DNA from 2 places in the Bradyrhizobium sp. HKCCYLRH1030 genome. Region 2 is predicted to be linked to the other one. Evidence: predicted binding sites of a transcription regulator. Region 2 holds the regulator's gene; the other holds the start of a gene.
The links. Region 2 encodes LexA, which represses DNA repair genes until DNA is damaged. Its sites were predicted from a motif close to TGTTCNNNNTGTGTTCNG; they were not measured.
Positions count from the first base shown of each region.

Region 1: a site for LexA is predicted at 3,928-3,945, ahead of recA (recombinase RecA). Genes of this name have one in related genera too.

Region 1 covers NZ_JBNPUY010000003.1:421,375-428,293, forward strand. The annotation lists gene ACQR1E_RS12150 (PaaI family thioesterase) at 1-431, opposite strand, end outside; gene ACQR1E_RS12155 (hypothetical protein) at 692-988, shown strand; gene ACQR1E_RS12160 (hypothetical protein) at 1,109-1,354, shown strand; gene ACQR1E_RS12165 (DUF6894 family protein) at 1,693-1,932, opposite strand; gene ACQR1E_RS12170 (hypothetical protein) at 3,160-3,453, opposite strand; gene recA (recombinase RecA) at 4,037-5,131, shown strand; gene ACQR1E_RS12180 (DUF1835 domain-containing protein) at 5,242-6,507, shown strand; gene gcvP (aminomethyl-transferring glycine dehydrogenase) at 6,486-6,919, opposite strand, start outside.
Region 2 covers NZ_JBNPUY010000001.1:67,528-74,446, forward strand. The annotation lists partial or broken gene ACQR1E_RS00265 (ComEC/Rec2 family competence protein) at 1-131, shown strand, start outside; gene ACQR1E_RS00270 (hypothetical protein) at 525-965, opposite strand; gene lexA (transcriptional repressor LexA) at 1,240-1,938, opposite strand; gene ACQR1E_RS00280 (molybdopterin molybdotransferase MoeA) at 2,144-3,355, opposite strand; gene ACQR1E_RS00285 (alpha/beta fold hydrolase) at 3,487-4,188, opposite strand; gene ACQR1E_RS00290 (hypothetical protein) at 4,187-4,450, shown strand; gene ACQR1E_RS00295 (hypothetical protein) at 4,576-4,845, opposite strand; gene ACQR1E_RS00300 (HAD family hydrolase) at 5,304-5,933, opposite strand; gene ACQR1E_RS00305 (alpha-hydroxy acid oxidase) at 5,979-6,919, opposite strand, start outside.

The sequences.
Region 1 (6,919 bases), on a different contig from region 2:
ATGGCCACTGGCTTGCCATCGCCGGCGCTGGTCAGTGTGACCCGGCCGAAGCTCATGGTGCGGCCCATCCGCACCACGCGCGCATCGGCCATCACGTCGGCGGAGGCAATGGCGCGCATGAAATGCGTGGTCTGGTCGACAGTGGTCATCGGCCGGTAGCCGCCGCTGGCGGTGACCATCCCGATCACCATCGCGGTATCGGCAAAAGCCATCAGCGCCTGGCCGCAGACGACGCCATTGTCGCGGCAGAGCCGCGGCGAGAACGGCATGCGCAGGATGGCGCCGGCTTCGCCCTGCGGAGACGGCGCGATGTCCTCGACGATCAAGCCAAGATCCTTGATCCAGGGCGCGAACACGTCATCGAGGATGCGCCTCGCGTCGTCGGTGGTGAAGTTCAGGGTCTCGCTCGGCACGCGCGGAGGTCCTTCCATGATCGTGTCATCGACGTGTCTTGGCATCGACTTGCCTCGCCGCGATCGGCGGAGCCGCCGGAATGTTGCCGCAGAGCGGCGGCTTGAAAAGGCCGGAGTTGGAAAACTATGATGATGGCACGCCGTGGAACAGACGGCAGGTGCGCGCAGACGATGCGGCCGTGAACATCCCGACCTGCGCTCCACCGTTCCGGCACAGTGCCGCGGGCTTGGCGCATGGCGAAGCGATGGTATAAGGCGCCTATACCGGGGAGTAACCAATGAAGAAGCTGATCGTGACGATGGCGGTCGCCGTGCTGGCCGGCTGGGCGGTTCCCGCAATGGCGCAGATGCCCAACATCAACCTTCTCGCCGACGGTCCCTCCAAGTCGCCCGAGGAGAAAGAGGCCGAAGCGGCGCGGGAGCAGGCCTACAGGGACACCATGCGCAAGATTCCGGACGCCAAGACGAGCACCGATCCCTGGGGCAACGTCCGGGCGGCGGAGCAGCCCAAGGCGGCGCCTGCCATGAAGACCACCGCGGCCAAGAAGCCGAAGGCTGTCGGCAGCACCAACTGAGATTTATCGCGCTCGGGTCGGGCGGGCTCTGACCCTCCCGGGCCCGCTTGCCGATTGCGGACTCGGATTCTTCGCGGCCCCGTCTATATTGATGGTGTGGCAGCGCGTTGGAGTTCGTCGATGGGGATGCGCCCCCGGGACATTGCCAGCCGGATGGCGGCCCGGCGCCAGAAGGGCGCCCCGCAGGCTCGCGACGGCTACGTTCGCGACACGTTCACGCTGCCGCGCGAGCAAGCGCGCGCCAAGGCCCGCGACTATCTGACCCGCTATCCCAAGGCCGGCTACATGAGCGCCGTCGAAAGCTGGCGCGAGCTTCCCGACGGGGCCATCGAGTTCACGATGCGGCGGCTTCCCAGCGCCGATTGAACGATTGCCGCGAGCGCCTCATTCCTTTTCGCCGAGAAGCTTGCGTGTATCGCGATTGATGAAATGAAGCCGCGTGCAGGCCTTGCAGACCACGGTTTCATAGGAGCACGTGGGATCGCCTGGCTTCGGCTCTTCCAGCCAATGCTGCACGTTCATCCCCGTTCGCGGACATTTGAAGATCAGATTACCCATACAAATTTAAATGTCTGCCAAGATGCAGACAGGCATTTTGATCTCGATCAAGTTCGGCTGCCGAAATGACGCGCAGCAACCTCGCTGGCAACAATCTTAGATTGTGTCTTTCACCTGCGGCGATCCACAAGAGGTGTGGCGAGCCGTCAGGCCTGATCCAGCGACTCGGCGACGATCCGGATGCGGAAGACCGGCTGCCTTGCCTCGTCGAGCAGCTCCATCTGCCATTCGGAGTTTTCGGCGAGCTTGCGCGAGATGCTGCTGGCCATGTCGGCACAGACGGTGGTCATCTCTTTCCAGGCTGCGTTGCGGTCGGCGCACTCGGTCCCATACTCGGACGCGCCTGAGAAGTGGCCGTTGCGGATACGAAAGAAATAGAGCGGCATTGCCAAAACCGGTGAGCCCTGACCGCCCCAGGCCGCTGGGTTTGATGTACGCACCACAAATGGAAGCGCAAAACCCACTCGGATCAATTCCGGTAAAATACGGTCGGTCGCGCTGTTCGCTTCCGTTAGGCTGATTGCCATGGGTGATGTGCGGCGCAACCGGACGAATTGCGCGCCAACGAATGAGCCTCGGACCGCTGCGGTCCGAGGCTCGGCGTCAACGTCGTAGCTTCCCAGCGAGGGCAGTTCGGCAGTGACATAATTAAACTAGTGCGAAATCTGTAGGCGTGCCTTGCGTCAGATCAAGGTTGCAATCTCGATCGGCCGCCGTGGGACGCGCACCTAGCTATGGTCGAAGATCCGTTCCGGCACGACTGTCAGTCGGTAGGCGATCTGCGTCGCGCCGTCGACCATCTCCAAGAGTTCATCGCAGGCCGGACAACGCCTCTCTCCCGCCGCGTCTTGCTGCGAGTGAAGCTCGATCCTTTGAAGGCCGGCCCTGCAGGACGGGCACGTCACGTCATTTGTTGTCATCGCCAATATGAAGCGCAACGCACGCGATCCGTTCCCCGACATCACGACAATGACGGAGGGAGATGCATCCCGAGCGGAGCTATCAACGTCGAAAGCCCCGGACGTCGTCCGGGGCTTTCTTTCGGCGCGGATGGTTTCAGGGCCGTGCGCTTACGTGTGACGGAGCCTGCAAGTGCGGGAGCTGGCAGGCTGCAAGGGATCGGTCGACGGCACACCAAAGGCGATACACTAGACGATGTGCGGCGACCATCATCGCAACGAACAAACAAATCCGGGGCTGATCAAAAATCTGCTCAGACGTACGACAACCACGATTCTATAACGCAACCCAAAGTTTATGACAATGGTTTGTGGCCTGAAGATGTCGTGAGCGCCGGCGCGCGTGATGCGGATCACGCGGGTTTTGTCCGGGCCATTCCTCGGGCCATCCTTGGGCAGGGTCCGACACGGGGGCGTCCGAGGTTCGTCGCTTCATCTGTCGTCCGTCATATGGTGGCCGTCGAGTGCTTGCACGCCACGTGATGCGGAACCTGATGGCCGGCCGCCGCTTGCGCGCGGCTGCGCGTCTGCATCGAAATCGTGCGCCTGCACGCACGACGAGCCGAACAAAAGCAGAAGAGGCGATGGAACTTCGTTCCTCTCAGGAGAACCACGGAATGTGCGATCTACGCACGCGTGTAGGAGTTGGTAGTTTCAAGGAAAAGACCTGACGAGCACGATCGGTCCAACGATTGCGGCGTTGAAGTCGGCGAGGTCTTCGCTGGGAATCCAGTACTCGCGATGCTTGCGGCCGCCGGCCTCGCGCACCTCGTAGGTGTCGATGAAGCCTCGCAGGATCGCAAAGCGCAGCACGTGGCCGGCGCCGCTCGCCGGCACGTTCCAGTCCCGTGCGATCTTCACGGCATAGTCCTCCGTCAGCACCGGGTAGAAGATCGGCTGCTCCGGAAGGCGCGGCGGAAACGCACGCATGCCCGACGCCTCGATCAAGGCAAGCTCCTTTGGGCCGACAGGGCGCCACAGCGTGAGGGTCTGTTCGTTGTTGGATCCGGTCATGCTGGTTCCGAAAATTGGAAGCAGTCTGCGAGGCTCACAGAGAAGGACCAGCAGGATGATGGGACACGGCCGAGACGACAATAACAATTTATAGTTGGGTCGGCGTCTGCCGCTGGTGCGGGAGATGAGGTTGGAGCGCTCGGACAGTTTGGTTTTAATCCGCGTGATCGCCGGTCGGCGGCTGCGCCGCTCGCGCGCATGGCTTCCGCCTCCAGCTGGAATCGGGATCCCTTCGCAGTCGCCGTCATCCAGCATCCCGCATGCCGTACTTCGCTTCCGGGCGCGCTGATCGGGCAGCGCTCCCTCGCTGGTGCTCGGTGCACCGCGCGCCGGCCCTCGGCCTTCGAGCGGCAGGCGTGTCTCCCGCGGGTTGTCAGGGGTTTGTGAAAGAGAGGTGTGAATGTCGAGAAGAACATATTGCGAACAAAGAACGGATGGAGTACATTCACCTCAAGATTGCTGGCCGACCTCGTTAACCGTTTGTCCATCCCGCGAATCCCCGCCATAAGGAGCGCCAATGTCCGCCACCGCCCTGCGTATCGTCGAAGGTTCCTCCATGGATAAGAGTAAGGCGCTCTCCGCTGCGCTGTCCCAGATCGAGCGTCAGTTCGGCAAGGGCTCGGTGATGAAGCTGGGCAAGAACGACCGTTCGATGGATGTCGATACGGTGTCCAGCGGCTCGCTTGGGCTCGACATCGCGCTCGGCATCGGCGGTCTGCCGAAGGGCCGCATCGTCGAGATCTACGGGCCGGAATCCTCGGGCAAGACCACGCTGGCGCTGCACACGGTGGCGGAAGCGCAGAAGAAGGGCGGCATCTGCGCCTTCATCGATGCCGAGCATGCGCTCGATCCGGTGTATGCGCGCAAGCTCGGCGTGAACATCGACGAGCTTCTGATTTCGCAGCCGGATACGGGTGAGCAGGCGCTGGAGATCTGCGACACCCTGGTGCGTTCTGGTGCGGTCGACGTGCTGGTGGTCGACTCCGTGGCGGCGCTGGTGCCGAAGGCCGAACTCGAAGGCGAGATGGGCGAGTCGCTGCCGGGCCTGCAGGCCCGCCTGATGAGCCAGGCTCTGCGCAAGCTGACGGCCTCGATCAACAAGTCCAACACGATGGTGATCTTCATCAACCAGATCCGCATGAAGATCGGTGTGATGTACGGCTCGCCGGAGACCACCACCGGCGGCAATGCGCTGAAGTTCTATGCTTCGGTCCGCCTCGACATCCGCCGCATCGGCGCGATCAAGGAGCGCGACGAGGTGATCGGCAATTCCACCCGTGTGAAGGTGGTGAAGAACAAGCTGGCGCCGCCGTTCAAGCAGGTCGAGTTCGACATCATGTATGGCGAGGGCGTCTCCAAGATGGGCGAGATCCTCGATCTCGGCGTCAAGGCCGGCATCGTCGAGAAGTCCGGCGCCTGGTTCTCCTACGATAGCCAGCGTCTCGGGCAGGGACGTGAGAATTCGAAATCGTTCCTCAAGGCCAATCCGGACATGACCGCCAAGATCGAAGCCGCGATCCGCCAGAACTCCGGCCTGATCGCCGAGCAGATCCTGGCCGGCAACGCCGAGCGCGACGCCGACGCCGACGGCGAGGAGCCGGCGGAGGAGTAGAGGTAAGACGGCAGCGGGTGCCGTGGACGTTGCGTTGCCGACGCTCCGGCGCCCGTTTGCAGATGTGTGGTGTTCTGCCGAAATCTGCGGTTGCTGCATGATCGAATGCAGTGAGCCTGAATTCCGAGCGCCGGATACGATCTTCAGCGCGAATAGTCGAAAGCGCGTGCGCGGGCGAGCGGACCGGATCCGCGCGGCGGCACCGACATTTCCGACGCCAGTCCTGGGCGCCGGGAGCCGATCGCGAGCGTGTTGATAGCGTCTTGAGCCAATCAGGTCGTGCCGGAGCCAACAGCATGACGCGTTTGATTCTAGCGGCCGATGATCCCAGCGCCGGAGCGCTTCGGAGAGGCGGCTTTGCCGACCTGGTGGTGCCAATTCTCCATCGTTTCGTATGGGGACCGTTGCCATCAGATGCCGAGTTATCGGCTTATCTCGTCCAGCGCGCCGCGCGACCGAAGCGCGGGCATTGGTTGGATTTCGCCTCGCGTGGCGACTTCATGGCGGTCGGCGGGCGGAGTCAGAGTTTTCTCGAACTTGTCGACCGTTGCGATAGCGTCGAGCTGTGGATGGGGACCCGTCCGAACGACCAGTTGGTGCTGATCTGGCTCTTGGACTATCTGCGCCATCACGCGGAGATCGCGACGAAGATCGTATTGCGGCATGTCGATGTCCCGCTATCCGATGCCCCGGCCGGGCGACTCGCCGGTCGGGCCATTGCCGGCGTAGAGCTTGCGCGTGAGCATCTCGATTTGGGCCATCTGGCATGGCAGGCGTTTCGGGCGCCGACGCCGCAAGCCTGGTTCGATCTGTTGAAGCAGGATCTCAGTGCACTGCCGCAGCTTCGCCGCTGCGTGCAGGAGATGCTCGATGAGCTTCCTGGTGTTGCGACGGGCCTGGGAGCATCGGAGCTGAGAATCCTCGAATTGCTGTCAGCCGGCTATCAGCACCCATTCGACCTGTTGCCGCATCATCGGGATCGCTTTCAACGCCGCGTCTATGACTATTGGGAGGGAGGCGCGTTGCTCGACGGTCTGGCACTGGCGCCGGCGCCGGCAATTTCGGGCCTCGCCGAACGGCCGTTCTCGGTCGAGATGCACGACAGCCGTGAACGCCTCGAGCGCTACAAGGCGAGCACGCTGTCGCTGACGCCGCTCGGCAAGGCGATCCTGGCCGGCGAGGAGGATTTCAGCAGCCATAATCCGATCCGGCGCTGGTGGGGCGGCACCGAATTGATCAACGCCAATCTCTGGCGTTGGCATGCGGTGCTCATCGCTCCGGATCCCGGCACGCCTCACGTCATTGATTGTCGCGAGCCGTGGCGCCCGATCCACTGGAACATGCGTGAGGAGGCTTACTCCGCCGCCTGGGCGTAGTCCGCCACCGGCGGGCATGAGCACACCAGATTGCGGTCGCCGTAGACGTTGTCGACGCGGCCGACCGGACACCAGTACTTGTCGGTGCGCGAGGTGCCCGCGGGGAAGCAGCCCTCGCTGCGCCGGTAGGCCCTGTTCCAATCGTCGTCGGCGATGTCGTGCACCGTGTGCGGCGCGTGGCGCAGCGGCGAGGCCTCGATTCCGAAGCGGCCCTGTTCGACCTCGGCGATCTCCTTCCGGATCGCGATCATGGCGTCGCAGAAGCGGTCGAGCTCCGCCTTGGACTCCGATTCCGTCGGCTCGATCATCAAGGTGCCCGCCACCGGGAAGCTCATGGTCGGCGCGTGGAAGCCGTAGTCGATCAGCCGCTTGGCGATGTCGTCGACGGTGACGCCGCTGCTCTGCTTGAGCG
Region 2 (6,919 bases):
GCACTGACCGCCCATGGTGGCCGGCGCCCGCCGAGGCCGGCGAGTTCGACACGACGCTGACGCCGCGCGCGCCGGCCGCGCGGCCTCAGGACGCGACGCCGCCGGAGACGGAGCAGGGCGAGGAAGACTGAGTGCCGGGCAGCTCGAACGTGCCGAGATGATACTCGGTGTCGCCAGGTCCATGTTGCCAGGTCCATCGAACAGCGCGGGGCTTTCGGCCAGCGTGAACGCAGCGCGCGGATAGCGTTGCCAGATGGCGATGTCGTCAGCCGTGACTGTCAGCCATCCGAACACAAGCATATCGCACCGGGGCTCGGTGATCCCGGCGGCCTTGTTCCAATCGATCTTGTTGACCACGGCGGCAGGCTCCCCCGGCACATCATGGCGGCCGAGGGATGTCGTTCCTATCCGATGCGATGCCGGGGCGTGCGGTTCGCCCGAGAGGACTTTGCGCTTGCAGAACCCAAATCTCCCACGGTCGAAAGCTCGCTCACGACCGAGAGAAATGCCGATGCGGAGACCCCTCAGGTGATGCTGATGCGGCGAATCGGTGTGGCCTGCGAAGGCGGCACGTCCTCGGCGATGTCCGGGCGTCGCTCCGCCGGCTGCTTGCTGACCGGCAATTGCAGCACGGTGACGCGCTGACCCTCGCAGAGCTGGGTCACCAGCACGTGGCGCCCGTCGGCGAATTCGATCGCGTCGTGATGGCGATCGGGAATGTGAGTCTCGATGCTGTTGAACTTTGCGACGCGCTCGCGGATCGTCCGGGTCCAGAGCCAGCGGCTGTCGTAGCGGACGTCCTCGGCGAAGGCCAACTCGGTGCCGGGCAGCATGCAGACTGCGACGGTCGGCTCGCTCTCCAGCGCGAAGCCGCGGGTGGCGGTGCCACGGAAGGTCATCGAGATCAACGTCTCGCCGACCTTGGCGGGACGGGACGCAACCGCATGGAGGCTGTAGTCACACATCGGATCGCTCCTCGTTGAGAGATAGCCGACCCACGCTCCCCCCGGACAGGCGCAGGCCTCTATCAGAGTGGACATCGATGGTGATGTTAGCGCGCGCTTCGCGGCAATTCTGCGCTGATCTGCATCGCGTGTGCCCGCGGCCGATCACAAGCGTTTGAGCATGCCGCGCTGCACATCATGAGGTGCATTCGCGCGTGACGTATTTTGCTGGGCAGCCTCCGATCGGCGGCGAAAGCGCGTGCGCCCGCCGCCGATCGACCGATCCCATTCGCGATCAGTACTTGCGGTACAGCCCGACCAGCTTGCCTTGGATCTTCACCCGGTTCGGCGGCAGGATGCGTACCTCGTAGGCGGTGTTGGCCGGCTCCAGCGCGATCGATGCGCCGCGGCGGCGGAAGCGCTTCAACGTCGCTTCCTCATCGTCGATCAGCGCCACCACGATGTCGCCGGTGTCGGCGGTCTCGTTGCGCTGGATCAGCGCCATGTCGCCGTCGAGGATGCCGGCATCGACCATGGAGTCGCCGCGTACCTCGAGCGCGTAGTGATCGCCGTTACCGAGCATGTCGGCAGGCACGCTGATGGTGTGGCTGCGGGTCTGCAGCGCCTCGATCGGGGTACCGGCGGCGATGCGGCCCATCACCGGCACCGCGACCGGGCGCTCGCCATCGTCCAGCGCGGGAGTGCTGGTGCGCACCTTGCCGAGATTGCCCTCGATCACCGATGGGGTGAAGCCGCGGCGGTTGCCCGCGGCCTGCGACAGCTCGGGCAGCTTGATCACCTCGATCGCGCGGGCGCGATTCGGCAGCCGGCGGATGAAGCCGCGCTCCTCAAGCGCCGTGATCAGGCGATGAATGCCGGACTTCGAGCGCAGATCGAGCGCATCCTTCATCTCGTCGAAGGACGGCGGCACGCCGGCTTCCTTGAGCCGCTCGTTGATGAACCGCAGAAGTTCGTACTGTTTGCGCGTCAGCATCTCGACCTGGTCCCCGGTTTGTTGTCGTCCGAGTCCAAGAGCTGCGCCTCGCGCACAAACCGGCTGAGAGCGCCCTGGAGTCGGACCGTCATCGCGTCGCCCGCAACATACTAAAAACAAATCATGAACGAACACTATATGTTCGATGTGTGTTCCGCAATCCTAAAAATATGATGAACAGACCGGGCTTTACCGGGGAAGCGGCTCAGTTCGGCAGGCGCAGGATCTCGCACGGGCTGCCGGCAGGCGCCTTCGGCGCAAACGCCGGCCGGATCACCACCGCCTGCGAGAGCGCGAGATTCCCGAGCAGCGACGAATCCTGCTGCGTCACCGGCGTGGCGATCAGCGTGCCGTCGGCGCGCTCTTCGAGCTGCGCCCGCAGATAGTCCTCGCGCGAATCGTTCGGCCCCAGTTCGCGGCCGAGCAGGGCGGTCTCGCGCGGCATCACGGCCTCGTCACGGCCGAGCAGCCGCCGAATCAGCGGCACCAGGAACAGGATGGCGCAGACATAGGACGACACCGGATTGCCGGGCAGTCCGATCACCCTCATGTCGCCGAGCCGTCCGTGCATCATCGGCTTGCCCGGCCGCATCGCAATCTTCCAGAACGCCATTTCGACGCCCTCGGCTTCGAGCGCCTGCTTGACCAGGTCGTGATCGCCGACCGAGGCGCCGCCGGTCGTGATCAGGATGTCGGCCTTGGCCTCGCGGGCCCGGCGGATGCCGGCGATCGTCGCCTCCATCGTATCCGCGGCGATGCCGAGATCGATCGGGGTCCCGCCCTCGTTGCGCACCAGCGCCCGCAAGGCGTAGCCGTTGGAATAGACGATCTGGCCCGGGCCGGGCGTCGAGCCCGGCATCACCAGCTCGTCGCCGGTGGCGAGCAGCGCCACCTTCGGCCGGCGCCGCACCGGCAGCGCCGGATGATTCATGCTGGCCGCCAGCGACAGGTCGCGGTCGCTGAGCCGGCGCCCGGACTTCAGCAGCACCATGCCCTGGTGAAAGTCGACGCCCGCCGGCCGGATATGCCGGCCCTTGATCGCGGCCTCGGTGATCACGACGTGGCCGTCTTCGGCGATCGTGTCCTCCTGGATCACCACCGCGTCCGCGCCCTCCGGGACAACGCCACCGGTGAAGATCCGCGCCGCCTCGCCGGGTCCAACCACGCGATCGAACGGACGCCCTGCCGCGACCTCGCCGATGACCTTCAGCCGCGCCTTGGCCTGGGCGGCGTCCGCCGCGCGCACGGCATAGCCGTCCATCGCCGACATCGCCTCGGGCGGCTGCGTCCGCAGCGCCGCGAGGTCCCGCGCCAGGATGCGGTGAAACGCTTCGTCCAGCCCGACCTGCTCCTCGGCCAGCGGTTCGGCGCCGGCGAGCACGGCGGACAACGCATCAGACACCGGCATCAGGGCCATGAGAGTTCCTTCGGACGGAGACGGCAGATCGAATGAATCGCCTTCTAACCGAACGCGCACGGCGCGGCCAAGGGCCTAGGCCGCTCCCTGCGTTCTGACCGTCTGCTGTGGGCCGTTTCCGGGCCGCTGCCTCACGATCGCGCGAGAAAGTCCGCAATCAACCGCATGACCTCCTGCGGACGTTCCAGGCTCGGCAGGTGCGCCGTTCCGGCCAGCTCATGTCCTGACCCGTTCGGCATTGTTGCGGCGAGCAGCCTGCTTCGCTGCTGGATGTGAGGAAAGTCCAAGTCCCCCCAGATGACGAGCGATGGCGCGACGATCTCCGCGAGGCGCGGGAAGGCTGGTGCCATATCGAGAGTCGCGCCGGTTGGCGGCGCGCGGAGTGCGGCGGCGTTCTTCTTCAGGAACGTCTCGCGCGGCTCGCCGGAGATGCGTCCCTCGCGCTGCAAGGGACCGTCGACCCACAGATGCGTCTTGATAGCGCTGACCCGATCCCAATCCTGTGCGGCCTCGGCAGCGGCCAACGACGCCGTTAGCGCCTTGATCTCCGGTGGATAGACCGGCTCCGGCGCGCCGCTGATCGAAGGTGCGATCAGCACCAGCGATGCCATACGTGACGGATGGCGAAGCGCGAAGTCGAGCGCGATGCGGCCTCCTTGCGAGCAGGCAATCAGCGTCGCCGGCCGCCCCGGCGCGAGCGCGTCGACGACGGCGAGCAGGTCCTCGACCGGAGAATGAGCTTCCTCATAGGCGACCGTCTCACCAAATCCGCGCCGGTCATAGGCGATCGTCATATGCGTTGCCGCGACGCCCTCGATCTGCACGCGCCACATGGACGAGCATTGGACCGTGGACCAGCCGATCTACGATCCCAGCACGATCGACTGCCCGGTTCTCGTGCTCGCGACGGAATGGGATGTGGATGTCCGCTTCGGGATGGCGCACGACCTGTTCGTTCGCCTCGTGAGCGCGCCATACAAGCGCCTGGTCGAGATCGGGCAGGGCACGCACATGATCCTGATGGAGCGGAATCGACGGCAGGCGTTCGACGTGGTGATCGGATTTCTCAACGAGCGCGTCGTGCCGGCGCGTTGATCGTCGCGCGGACGACCTGCACCGCGTCAGAGCGGATGCCGAATCCAGACATTCGGCTCGACATAGGCGGCACGGTCGTGCTCGACCGACGCGAGCACGGGCACGAGAGCACCGGGGACCTCGATCTAGCCCGAGCTGTCGAAGGTCACGCCGGTCCATTGCGACCAATCGGCGAGCGTACCGACGATGGTCATCGAGCACGGCGCGATCTTGACGATCTCGCCGCCGATGCCGATGCGCTTAGGCGCCGGCTCGTCTGCGGCCAGCGGATGTGGCGGGAGACGGGCCGGATGGCGCCGTTGCCGGCGGTCGCATTTAGGATTCGCTTTTTCGGAAAAAGCTGCTATGCTGATTTGGTCCCGTGCTCGACAGGAGGGGCGCTTCGCGATCGTCACGGACGTGGAGCGCGGGATGCGGTGGCCGCGACGTGTCGCAGCGTGCCCTGATGGCGCGCGGACGAACGGCATGGCGCGGACGTGAAGTCGCGTGGTCCTGGCATCCCGAAGCTGATGCCAAGCCGAAGGGTGCTGATGATCCCGTCGGCGACGGTGGCCAACAAGCCGGGCACCGGGGAGATCGCGTATAAGCGTGAAGACCATCGCGCAGGGAATGCCGGATGTCGGCTGGACCTGTGGTGACTGCCGCCTGCTTTTTTTCTGCAGGCGGGCCATGGGTTGCGGCCTGCAGCCCGGCATTCCCTGCGCCCTCCGATTGGAGGAGGGTGAAATGAGAGCAGCAAAGCTCGGGCACATCGTGTCGCGAGAACAATTTTGCACGAGTGGGCACCGTCATTGCGAGCGCAGCCTTTCAGAACGTCACGCCGCTGGCCATGACGCACCCTTGCGCGACGCGATCAGATCCCGAGCGCCTCCAGCGCCGCGGCGATGTCGGCCGTCGAGCGCACCAGCACCGCCTGCAGCCCGCTCGTTCGCGCGCCGTCGATGTTTTCAGCGAGATCGTCGAAGAAAACGATCCGCTCGGCCGGCGCGCCGATCGCCCGCACCACGTGATCATACGCCTCGGCATCCGGCTTTCGCAGGCCGATCGACGACGACAGGAAGATCTCGCGAAAGTGACCAAGCAGGTCGGCATAGCGCGGCGAGAAGTGATCGATGTGCGGCTGGTTGGTGTTGGAGAAGGCATAGAGCGGCAGTCTCGAAGCCGCGCGTGCGAGCAGCGGGGCGATGCCCGGCATCGGGCCGACGAAGATCGCGTTCCAGCCGTCGAGAAACTGCGCGTCGGTGATGTCGATGCCGAGTTGCCGGCGCAGGTTGGCGAAGAACGCGGCATCGGAGACGGTGCCGCGCTCGTGCCCGTGATAGATCTCGTCGCGCACGAAGCGCGCGGCGATGCGCTCCGGCGGACAGCCGGCATGCGCTGCCCAGCGCGAGACCACCTGGACGAAATCGATGTCGATGACGACGCGGCCGAGGTCGAACAGCAGCGCGTCGGCGACGCCGGGGCGGAGAGCGGAGGCGGGCATGGGGCGGGTCGACGATGCCTTGCGTGGGACGGAAGCGGCGCCTCCTCAATACCGGTAGGGCTCGATGTCGACCAGCGGAAACGCGCTGACCACGCTCGGCAGGTTGGTGGCGGCCGCCGGATGCAGATAGGACGCGTTCAGCTCCGCGAACGAGGTGACGCCGAGCAGGCCGAGCGTGCGGATCACCTCGTCCTCCAGCAGCTCGAGCATGCGCAGGATGCCGTCCTCGCCGGCCGCGGCGAGCGCCCAGCATTGCAGCCGGCCGATGCCGACGAGGTCGGCGCCGGAGGCGATCGCCTTGACGATGTCGGTGCCGCGGCAGAAGCCGCCGTCGACCATGATCTTTGCCCGGCTCTTCACGGCGGCGACGATCTCCGGCAGCACATGCATGGCTCCGCGGCCATGGTCGAGCTGGCGGCCGCCATGGTTGGAGACGTAGATCCAGTCGACGCCGTGATCGACCGCAATCTGCGCGTCCTCGGCGGTCGCGATGCCCTTGATGATCAGCGGCAGCTTGAACTTGTCCTTGATCAGCTTGACGGTGTGCCAGCTCAGCGCCTTCTGGTGGTCGCCGCCGGTCGCGCGCAGCCGGCTTTCGCGGACGTAGCGCTTGGCGATGTCGCGCTCACGCCGGCTGTAATGGGCGGTGTCGACGGTCAGGCAGAACGCGGTGTAGCTGTTGGCGACCGCCCGGCTCACATAGTCCTCGACGAAGGCGTCGTCGCCGCGGACATAGAGCTGGAAGATTCGCAGCGCGTCGGGCGCGGCCTCGGCGGTCTTCTCCAGCCCGGGTTCCGACACCGAGCTCAGCATGTGCGCGGCTCCGAATCGGCCCGCCCCGCGGGCCACGCTGGCCGCCCCTGCCGGATCGAAGATTTCGAGCGCACCGACCGGGGCCATGACCACCGGCAGGCGCAGCTTGCGTCCGAAAGTTTCAACCGAGGCATCGACCCTGGACACGTCGCGCAGCACGCGCGGACGGAACG